2 regions of the Kocuria sp. SL71 genome follow, and region 1 is predicted to be linked to the other one. Evidence: predicted binding sites of a transcription regulator. Region 1 holds the regulator's gene; the other holds the start of a gene.
What was found. Region 1 encodes HrcA, which represses chaperone genes, less so after heat shock. Its sites were predicted from a motif close to TTNGCACTCGNNNNNNNCGAGTGCNAA; they were not measured.
Positions count from the first base shown of each region.

Region 2: groL (chaperonin GroEL) is a predicted target of HrcA. The motif match lies at 2,236-2,262, and genes of this name have one in related genera.

Region 1 is NZ_JAPPRE010000001.1:840,436-844,641, forward strand. It holds partial or broken gene OVA15_RS03895 (DUF3097 domain-containing protein) at 71-936, opposite strand; gene hrcA (heat-inducible transcriptional repressor HrcA) at 1,133-2,146, shown strand; gene dnaJ (molecular chaperone DnaJ) at 2,247-3,404, shown strand; gene OVA15_RS03910 (16S rRNA (uracil(1498)-N(3))-methyltransferase) at 3,415-4,179, shown strand.
Region 2 is NZ_JAPPRE010000001.1:41,998-46,203, forward strand. It holds gene OVA15_RS00170 (SDR family oxidoreductase) at 1-521, shown strand, start outside; gene OVA15_RS00175 (DUF3263 domain-containing protein) at 521-745, shown strand; gene OVA15_RS00180 (LytR C-terminal domain-containing protein) at 807-1,514, shown strand; gene OVA15_RS00185 (GNAT family N-acetyltransferase) at 1,511-2,182, shown strand; gene groL (chaperonin GroEL) at 2,425-4,053, shown strand.

The sequences.
Region 1 (4,206 bases):
TCGGGTCCTGCACAGTCTAGCCGCTGACGGCCTCCGAGGGCTTCGTGGGAGGCCCCGTGTGACGGGTTGCTCAGGCGCTGCCGGGGACCGTGACGAAGTCGATGAGCTCCTCGACGCGCCCGAGCAGCGCCGGCTCCAGATCGGCGTAGGTGTCCACGCGGGAGAGGATCGAGCTCCAGGCCCGTCCGATGTCCTCGGGGGTCTCGTGCGGCCAGCCCAGTCCGCGGCAGATCCCGGTCTTCCAATCGATCCCGCGCGGCACCTCGGGCCAGGCGCGGATGCCCATGGCGCTGGGCTTCACGGCCTGCCAGATGTCGATGTACGGGTGGCCCAGCACCGCCACGTTGCCGGGGGCGGACGGCACCCGCATGGCCTCCTCGGCGATCCGGGACTCCTTGGAGCCTGCGACCAGGTGATCGACCAGGATGCCCAGGCGCCGCGACGGCCCGGGGGAGAACTCCGCGACGGCCGCGGCCAGATCGTCCACGCCGTGCAGCGGCTCGACCACGATGCCCTCGACCGCCAGGTCGTGGCCCCAGACCTTCGCGACCAGCTCGGCGTCGTGCTTGCCCTCGACCCAAATGCGGGAGGCCTGGGCCGTGCGGGCGCGGAAGCCCTCCACCTCGACCGACCCGGAGCGGGTGCGCGCGGGAGCCTTGGGGCGCTGCGGCGCTGAGGCTCGGCAGCGATCACGGGCTCGCCCTCGAAGAGGAAGCCGGGCCCCAGGGGGAAGCTGCGGATCCTGCCCCGACGGTCCTCGAGGCTGAGCACGCGCATGCCGCCTATCGTCTCCAGACGCACCACGGCCCCGACCCAGCCGGTCTCGAACTGCTCGAGGACCATGCCGCGGGCCACCGGCAGCTGACGCGGCTCGGGCGGGCGGTTCGAGGCGGACAGGTCGCTGAGGGAGCGCGGTCCCCAGGACGAAGGGGGCATGGCGGCCTCCAGATCGACGGACGTGGTGGTGCGGCGCGCCGGAGGGGGCGCCTCCGGGCGGATCAGCGGCGAGCGTACCAATGCCCCGGTGCGAGCGCGGAGGCGTGAGCCCGCCTACACTGGCTTAGCAGTGTGCGCCCCCGAGTGCCAGAATGGTCCTCCGAGCGAGCACGCACAGCGCAGGAAGGAGCGGAACATGGATCACCCCCGGCGGCTGCAGGTCCTGCAGGCCATCGTGGAGGACTATGTCCACTCCCGGGAGCCGGTGGGCTCCCAGGCCCTCGTCGAGCGCCACGCCCTCGGCGTGTCCTCGGCGACCGTGCGCAACGACATGGGCGTGCTGGAGGAGGAGGGCCTGATCATGGCCCCCCACACCTCCTCGGGTCGGATCCCCACGGCCAAGGGGTATCGCGAGTTCGTCGACCGGATCGCGGCGGTCCAGCCGCTGACCCCGGCCCGGCGCCGCGCGATCCAGACCCTGCTCGAGGGCGCCGACGGCATCGACGACGTCATGGAGCGCACGGTGCGCCTGCTCTCGCAGCTCACCCACCAGGTGGCGGTCGTGCAGTACCCGTCGGTGAGCTCGGCCGTGCTGCGGCACCTGGAGCTGGTGCGCATGGACGAGCACCAGGTCCTGCTGGTCGTGATCCCCACCGACGGCCGGGTCTCCCAGCGGATGCTGCGCATGCCCGAGCCGGTGGCCGAGTCCGTCGTCCTGGATGCCCGGGCGAGGCTGCTGGGCGCGGTCGTCGGGCATCCACTGGACGGAGCCGGTGCGGCCGTGATGGCCGCGGCCCAGCAGGCGCCCCCGGCCGAGCAGCCCCTGCTGGAGGCGGCGGCCGCGGCCGTGGCCGCCGTGCTGGACAGCGCGTCCGGGCAGCGCATGCTGCTGGCAGGCACCGCGAACCTGGCCCAGTCCACCGACGACTTCCGCCGCAGCATCGGCCCCGTGCTGGAGGCGCTCGAAGAGCAGGTCACCCTCCTGCAGCTGCTCTCGGAGATGGAGCAGGACGAGCGCGGGGTGGCCGTGCGCATCGGCGCGGAGGACTCCTCGGACCCGCTGGTCGAGACCGCTGTCGTGGCCACCGGATACGGTCCGCAGCGCAGGGCCAAGCTCGGCGTGCTGGGACCCACCCGCATGGACTACCCGCAGACCATGGCGGCGGTGCGCGCCGTGGCCAGCTACCTCTCGCGCTCGCTGCCCAGCTGAGCCGCACCGAACAGACTCGCGCTCTCCTTGAGCCCGGCCATGCGCCCGGCGAGGGGCGCGCAGACCACGAATCCCAGAGATGACGAGGACGGAACGACCTGTGAGCGATCACTACGAGACCCTGGGCGTGTCCCGGGACGCCTCCGCCGAGGAGATCAAGCGCGCCTACCGCAAGAAGGCCCGTCAGCTGCACCCGGACGTCAACCCGTCGCCGGATGCCGCCGATGAGTTCAAGCGCGTCTCCCACGCCAACGACGTCCTCTCCGACCCGGAGAAGCGGCGCATCTACGACGCCACCGGCAATGAGAACGGCGAGTCCGGCTTCGGCGGAGGCGGCTTCGGCGGCGGCGGCGGGTTCGGGGGCTTCGGCGACATCTTCGACGCCTTCTTCCAGGGCGGCGGAGCCCAGGGCCCCAAGTCCCGCACGCGCCAGGGCCAGGACGCTCTGATCACCGTGGACGTCTCCCTGCAGGAGGCCGTCTTCGGCACCCAGAAGCGGATCACGGTGGACACCGCGGTCGTGTGCCCCGAGTGCCAGGGCACCTGCTGCCAGCCGGGCACCCACCCCGAGCAGTGCACCGACTGCGGCGGCCAGGGCCAGGTCCGCCAGCCCATCCGCTCGCCCCTGGGCACCGTGATGACCGTGGCCGAGTGCCCCACCTGCCGCGGCTACGGCGATGTCATCAAGTCCCCGTGCCAGGAGTGCTACGGCCACGGGCGCGTGCGCGACAAGCGCCCGCTGAACGTCAAGATCCCCGCCGGCGTGCGCAGCGGAGTGCGCATCCGCCTGTCGGGGCAGGGCGAGGCCGGCGTGGCCGGCGGCCCCAGCGGCGACCTGTACGTGGAGACCAAGGTCACCCAGGACCCCACGTTCACCCGCGACGGCGACGACCTGCACGTCACCGTGCGGATCCCCATGACCTCGGCCGCGCTGGGCACCACCCTCAAGCTCGACACCTTCGACGGCCCCCAGGAGATCTCGATCCCCGCAGGCACCCAGTCGGGTCAGACCCGCCGGGTCGAGGGCCTGGGCTCCACCCGCCTGCGCAGCCAGAGCGGGGAGCGCGGCGATCTGGTGGTGCACCTGGAGGTCGAGACCCCCGAGGACCTCACCGGCGAGCAGCGCGAGCTGCTCACCCGGCTGGCCTCCCTGCGCGGCGAGGAGCAGCACACCGGAACCGCCGTGAGCCGCACGCAGGAGCGCGGGGGCGGCGGCGGGTTCTTCTCGCGGCTGCGCGACCGCTTCGCGGATCAGTGAGGCGCCGGACATGACCACGCTGCCCGTCTTCCTCGCCAAGACCGAGCTGCTCGGCGCCGGCACGGGGGAGCAGATCGTGCTCAGCGGCCCTGAGGCCCGCCACGCCGCCACCGTGCGGCGCCTGAGCACCGGCGAGCGGCTCGAGCTCGTCGACGGCCGCGGGCTGCGGGTCACCGGCAGCGTCGTGAGCGCCGCTGGCGACCGGATCGAGCTGCGCGTCGAGGACTCCGTGCAGGAGCCGGCGCGCAGCCCCGAGCTGGTCCTCGTGCAGGCCCTGGCCAAGGGCGACCGTGATCTGCAGGCCGTCGAGTCCTGCACCGAGCTCGGCGTCGAGGCCGTGATCCCGTGGCAGGCCGAGCGCTCGATCGCCAAGCTGCGCCCCGAGCGCCAGGCCAAGCAGCTGGCCAAGTGGGAGTCCGCCCTGACTTCGGCGGCCAAGCAGTCCCGACGGGCTCGCTGGCCGCAGCTGCGCGAGCCGGTCACGAGCTTCTCGCTGGCCCGGCTCATCGAGGAGGCGCCGGGCACCCGCTGGCTGGTCCTGCACGAGAGCGCGCAGCAGCGTCTCACCGAGCTGCTTCCGGAGCTGGCGTCCCACGAGGACCTGGAGGGGATCGGGCTGATCGTGGGCCCGGAGGGCGGCGTCTCGGACGCGGAGCTCGAGCGCTTCGTGCAGGCCGGGGCTCAGCCGATGCTGCTGGGCCCGGAGGTCCTGCGCTCCTCCACGGCAGGGGCCGCTGCCGTGGCCGTGCTGTCCTGCGCTCTCGGGCGCTGGTGAGCATCCACGGCGGCACAGCCGCCCGCC
Region 2 (4,206 bases), 800 kb from region 1:
ACTTCCAGGCCCTGCCCGAGCTCGTGGACGGGCTCGAGCGGCTTGATGTCCTGGTCCACTGCGCCGCCCTGGGCCACCGGCTCTCGGTCGAGGACTCCCGCCCCCAGGACTGGCAGGCGCAGCTGGAGCTCAACGTCATGGTCCCCGCCGAGCTGACCCGGCTGGCCCTGCCCGCGCTGCGCCGCGCGCAGGGAACCGTGGTGCTCGTGAACTCCGGCGCCGGCTTCACCGCCAGCGGCGGCAACGCGGTCTACGCGGCCTCCAAGTTCGCGCTGAGGGCGCTGGCGGACTCGCTGCGCCAGGAGCTCGAACCGGACCTCGTGCGGGTGGCCTCGGTGCACCCCGGCCCCACGGACACCGAAATGCTGCGGGGGATCCACGACTCGATTGGGAAGCAGCACCGCCCGGAGGAGTACATCCTCCCCGAGTCGGTGGGCCGGGCCGTGCGTGCGGTCGTAGATGCCTCCCCGGATGTGCAGCTCACCTCGGTCTCGGTGCGCCCGCGCCAGGAGCAGCGCTGATGGGCGCGCAGGCGGGGGAGCTGGACGAGCAGCAGCGGGCGATCCTGGACCTGGAGAAGCGGCGCTTCAAGTACCAGGGGGCCAAGGAGCGGGCCATCGGCGCGCAGCTCGGGATGCCCGTGACGGAGTACTACCAGCGGCTCAACGCGCTGCTGGACACGGAGGCCGCCTGGGTGGCCGAGCCCGTCCTGGTGCGGCGGCTGCGCGAGCTGAGGGACTCGTGAGCGCGGTCCCGGCGGCTCGTCGCGGCGCATGAACGGGCTCCCGGATGGAAGGATGGCGCGCATGAGCGAACAGCCCCCGTGGTCCGATCCCGACCTGCATCCCCGCGACGTCTTCGACGACGTCCCGGAGGGCGGCCCTCGGCAGGGCGCGCACCGGCCCCGGGAGGCCGCAGCCCCCAAGACACCCGGGAGCCTGAAGGCCATGGTCATCGTGGGCTCCCTCGGCCTGCTGCTGGGCGCCTGCGCCTACGTCTTCTCGACCGTGAACCAGGACCGCGGCTCGAGCGCCGTCCAGGGCTCCGAGGACCAGGTCGCCGAGGATCCGAGCGGGTCGGCCGGGGCGGAGGACGGGGCGAGCGCCTCCGCCGCTCCCGAGGACGCCGAGCAGGTGGGCATCTTCAACGCCACCGACCTCGACGGCGTGGCCGGCGCTGCCAGCGAGGACCTCACGGCGCTGGACTGGGAGGTCATCGCCACCGGCAACTGGGGCATGCCCGTGGACGAGAGCGTGGTCTACTACGCGAGCGACGGCGTCACCGGGGACACCGAGGAGCAGGCCCGGCTCGTGGCCGATGCCCTGGGGATCGAGCAGGTCCAGGCCGACGACGCCATCGCCTATCCGCTGGTGGCAGTGATCGGAGACGACCTCGGCGAGGAGCTGGTGGGCGCAGGCCAGGAGCAGTCCTCCGCGCAGGGCGCCGCCGAGCTCCCGCAGGAAGGCGCCGGCGCCCAGGCGCTGGCGGCCGATCCGGCGGAGGCCCTCCGATGAGCGCGGCGGGGAACTCGCGCGCTGTCGAGCCGCTGGCCGTCGAGGGCCGGCGCGTGCGCCTGCGCGACTGGCGCGCCGATGACCTCCCCGTCTACGAGCGGTGGATCATGCCCCCGCCCGGCGGCGGCGAGCACGAGTGGCAGCGCACGGACGGGCCCTTCTACCTCAACTTCACCGCAGAATCGGCCCAGCGCTGGCTCGGGAAGCTGACGGAGCGGGTGCGTCAGGGCGACTGGCCCGCAGTGCGTGACACCGCGGTGATCGCCGAGCAGGGCACCGACCGGTTCCTGGGGCAGGTCTCCTGGTATCACGCGGAGGCCCCCACGGAGGATCCGGGTACGGGCACGCATCTGCTGCCGCTGCACTCGATCGGCGTGGCGATCTACCCGCCGGAGTACTGGTCCGGTGGGTACGGCTCGGAGGCCCTGCGCCTGTGGGTCGACCTGCTGTTCCGGACCAGCGGCGCCGACCGCGTCGACCTGGAGACCTGGAGCGGCAATCGCGGCATGTGCCGGGTGGCCCGGAAGCTCGGCTTCACCGAGGAGGCGCGGATCCGCAGGGCTCGTAAGGTGGCGGGGGAGCACTACGACCGGATGATCTACGGCATTCTGCGCGAGGAGTGGGAGCAGGTGCCGTGGCACGGGGCGTCCGCCCACGGTGAACCCTGAGCCGAACGCGCTCAGGGGTTTGCACTCGCAGGGGCCGAGTGCCAATAATGGACTTGGCACTCAGTCGAGCAGACTGCCAGCCGGCCCCGCTGCGGTCGGCGCAGCCGCTCGACCACGCAGTGGAAGCCACCGCCTCTCTGAGGGGCAGGCTCGGCGGGCAGATCCCGCAGGAGCCGGCGCCCCGTCCGTCGCGGGCAGCGGGTCGGTGGGAGTCAGACTGAACGTCCAGGAGGGACGAACACATGGCAAAGCTCATCGCATTCGACGAGGAGGCCCGCCGCGGTCTCGAGCGCGGCCTCAACACCCTGGCTGACGCCGTCAAGGTCACGCTCGGCCCGCGCGGCCGCAACGTCGTCCTGGAGAAGTCCTGGGGCGCTCCCACGATCACCAACGACGGCGTGTCCATCGCCAAGGAGATCGAGCTCGAGGACCCCTACGAGAAGATCGGCGCCGAGCTCGTCAAGGAGGTCGCCAAGAAGACTGATGACGTCGCCGGCGACGGCACCACCACCGCCACCGTGCTCGCCCAGGCGCTCGTGCGCGAGGGCCTGCGCAACGTGGCCGCCGGTGCTGACCCGCTCTCGCTCAAGCGCGGCATCGAGAAGGCCGTCGAGGCCGTCACCGCCGAGCTGCTCAGCTCCGCCAAGGAGATCGAGACCGAGGAGCAGATCGCGGCCACCGCGTCCATCTCGGCCGCGGATCCGGAGATCGGCCGCCTCATCGCCCAGGCCATGGAGAAGGTCGGCAAGGAGGGCGTGATCACGGTCGAGGAGTCCAACACCTTCGGGCTGGACCTCGAGCTGACCGAGGGCATGCGCTTCGACAAGGGCTACCTCTCCGGCTACTTCGTCACGGACGCCGACCGCCAGGAGGCCGTCCTCGAGGATCCCTACATCCTCATCGTCAACTCGAAGATCTCGGCCGTGAAGGATCTCGTCCCGGTCCTGGAGAAGGTCATCCAGTCGGGCAAGCCGCTGATGATCATCGCCGAGGACGTCGAGGGCGAGGCGCTGGCCATGCTGGTGCTGAACAAGATGCGCGGCTCCGTGAAGTCCGTGGCCGTCAAGGCTCCGGGCTTCGGCGACCGCCGCAAGGCCCAGCTGGCGGACATCGCCATCCTGACCGGCGGCCAGGTCATCACCGAGGAGGTCGGCCTCTCGCTCGAGACCGCCACCCTGGACCTGCTGGGCACCGCCCGCAAGGTCGTCGTGACCAAGGACGAGACCACCATCGTCGACGGCGCCGGCTCCGCCGAGGAGATCGAGGGCCGCGTGGCCCAGATCCGCGCCGAGATCGAGAATTCGGACTCGGACTACGACCGCGAGAAGCTGCAGGAGCGCCTGGCCAAGCTGGCCGGCGGCGTCGCCGTGCTGAAGGCCGGCGCGGCCACCGAGGTCGAGCTCAAGGAGCGCAAGCACCGCATCGAGGACGCTGTGCGCAACGCCAAGGCCGCTGTGGAGGAGGGCATCGTCGCCGGCGGCGGCGTCGCCCTGATCCAGGCCGGCGAGACCGCCTTCGGCCAGCTGCAGCTCAGCGGCGACGAGGCCACCGGCGCGAACATCGTGAAGGTCGCCATCGACGCTCCGCTCAAGCAGATCGCCTTCAACGCCGGGCTCGAGCCGGGCGTCGTGGCGGCCAAGGTGCGCGGCCTCGAGAAGGGCTGGGGCCTCAACGCGGCCACCGGCGAGTACGAGGACCTCTTGGCCGCGGGCATCAACGACCCGGTCAAGGTCACCCGCTCCGCCCTGCAGAACGCCGGCTCGATCGCCGGTCTGTTCCTCACCACCGAGGCCGTCGTGGCGGACAAGCCGGAGCCGGCCGGTGCCGGCGGCGGCGAGGACCCCATGGGCGGCATGGGCGGCATGATGTGATGACGCCTCGACGTCATCGCTGAACGCGCCTGAGCGCAGCCCAGCGAGTCCGACGGGCCCCGTCTCCAACCTCGGGAGGCGGGGCCCGTCGTCATGTCCGGGGGTGGACCCGACGAGCGTCTGCGCTGCCGGCCGGTGCCGCAGGCGTCCCAG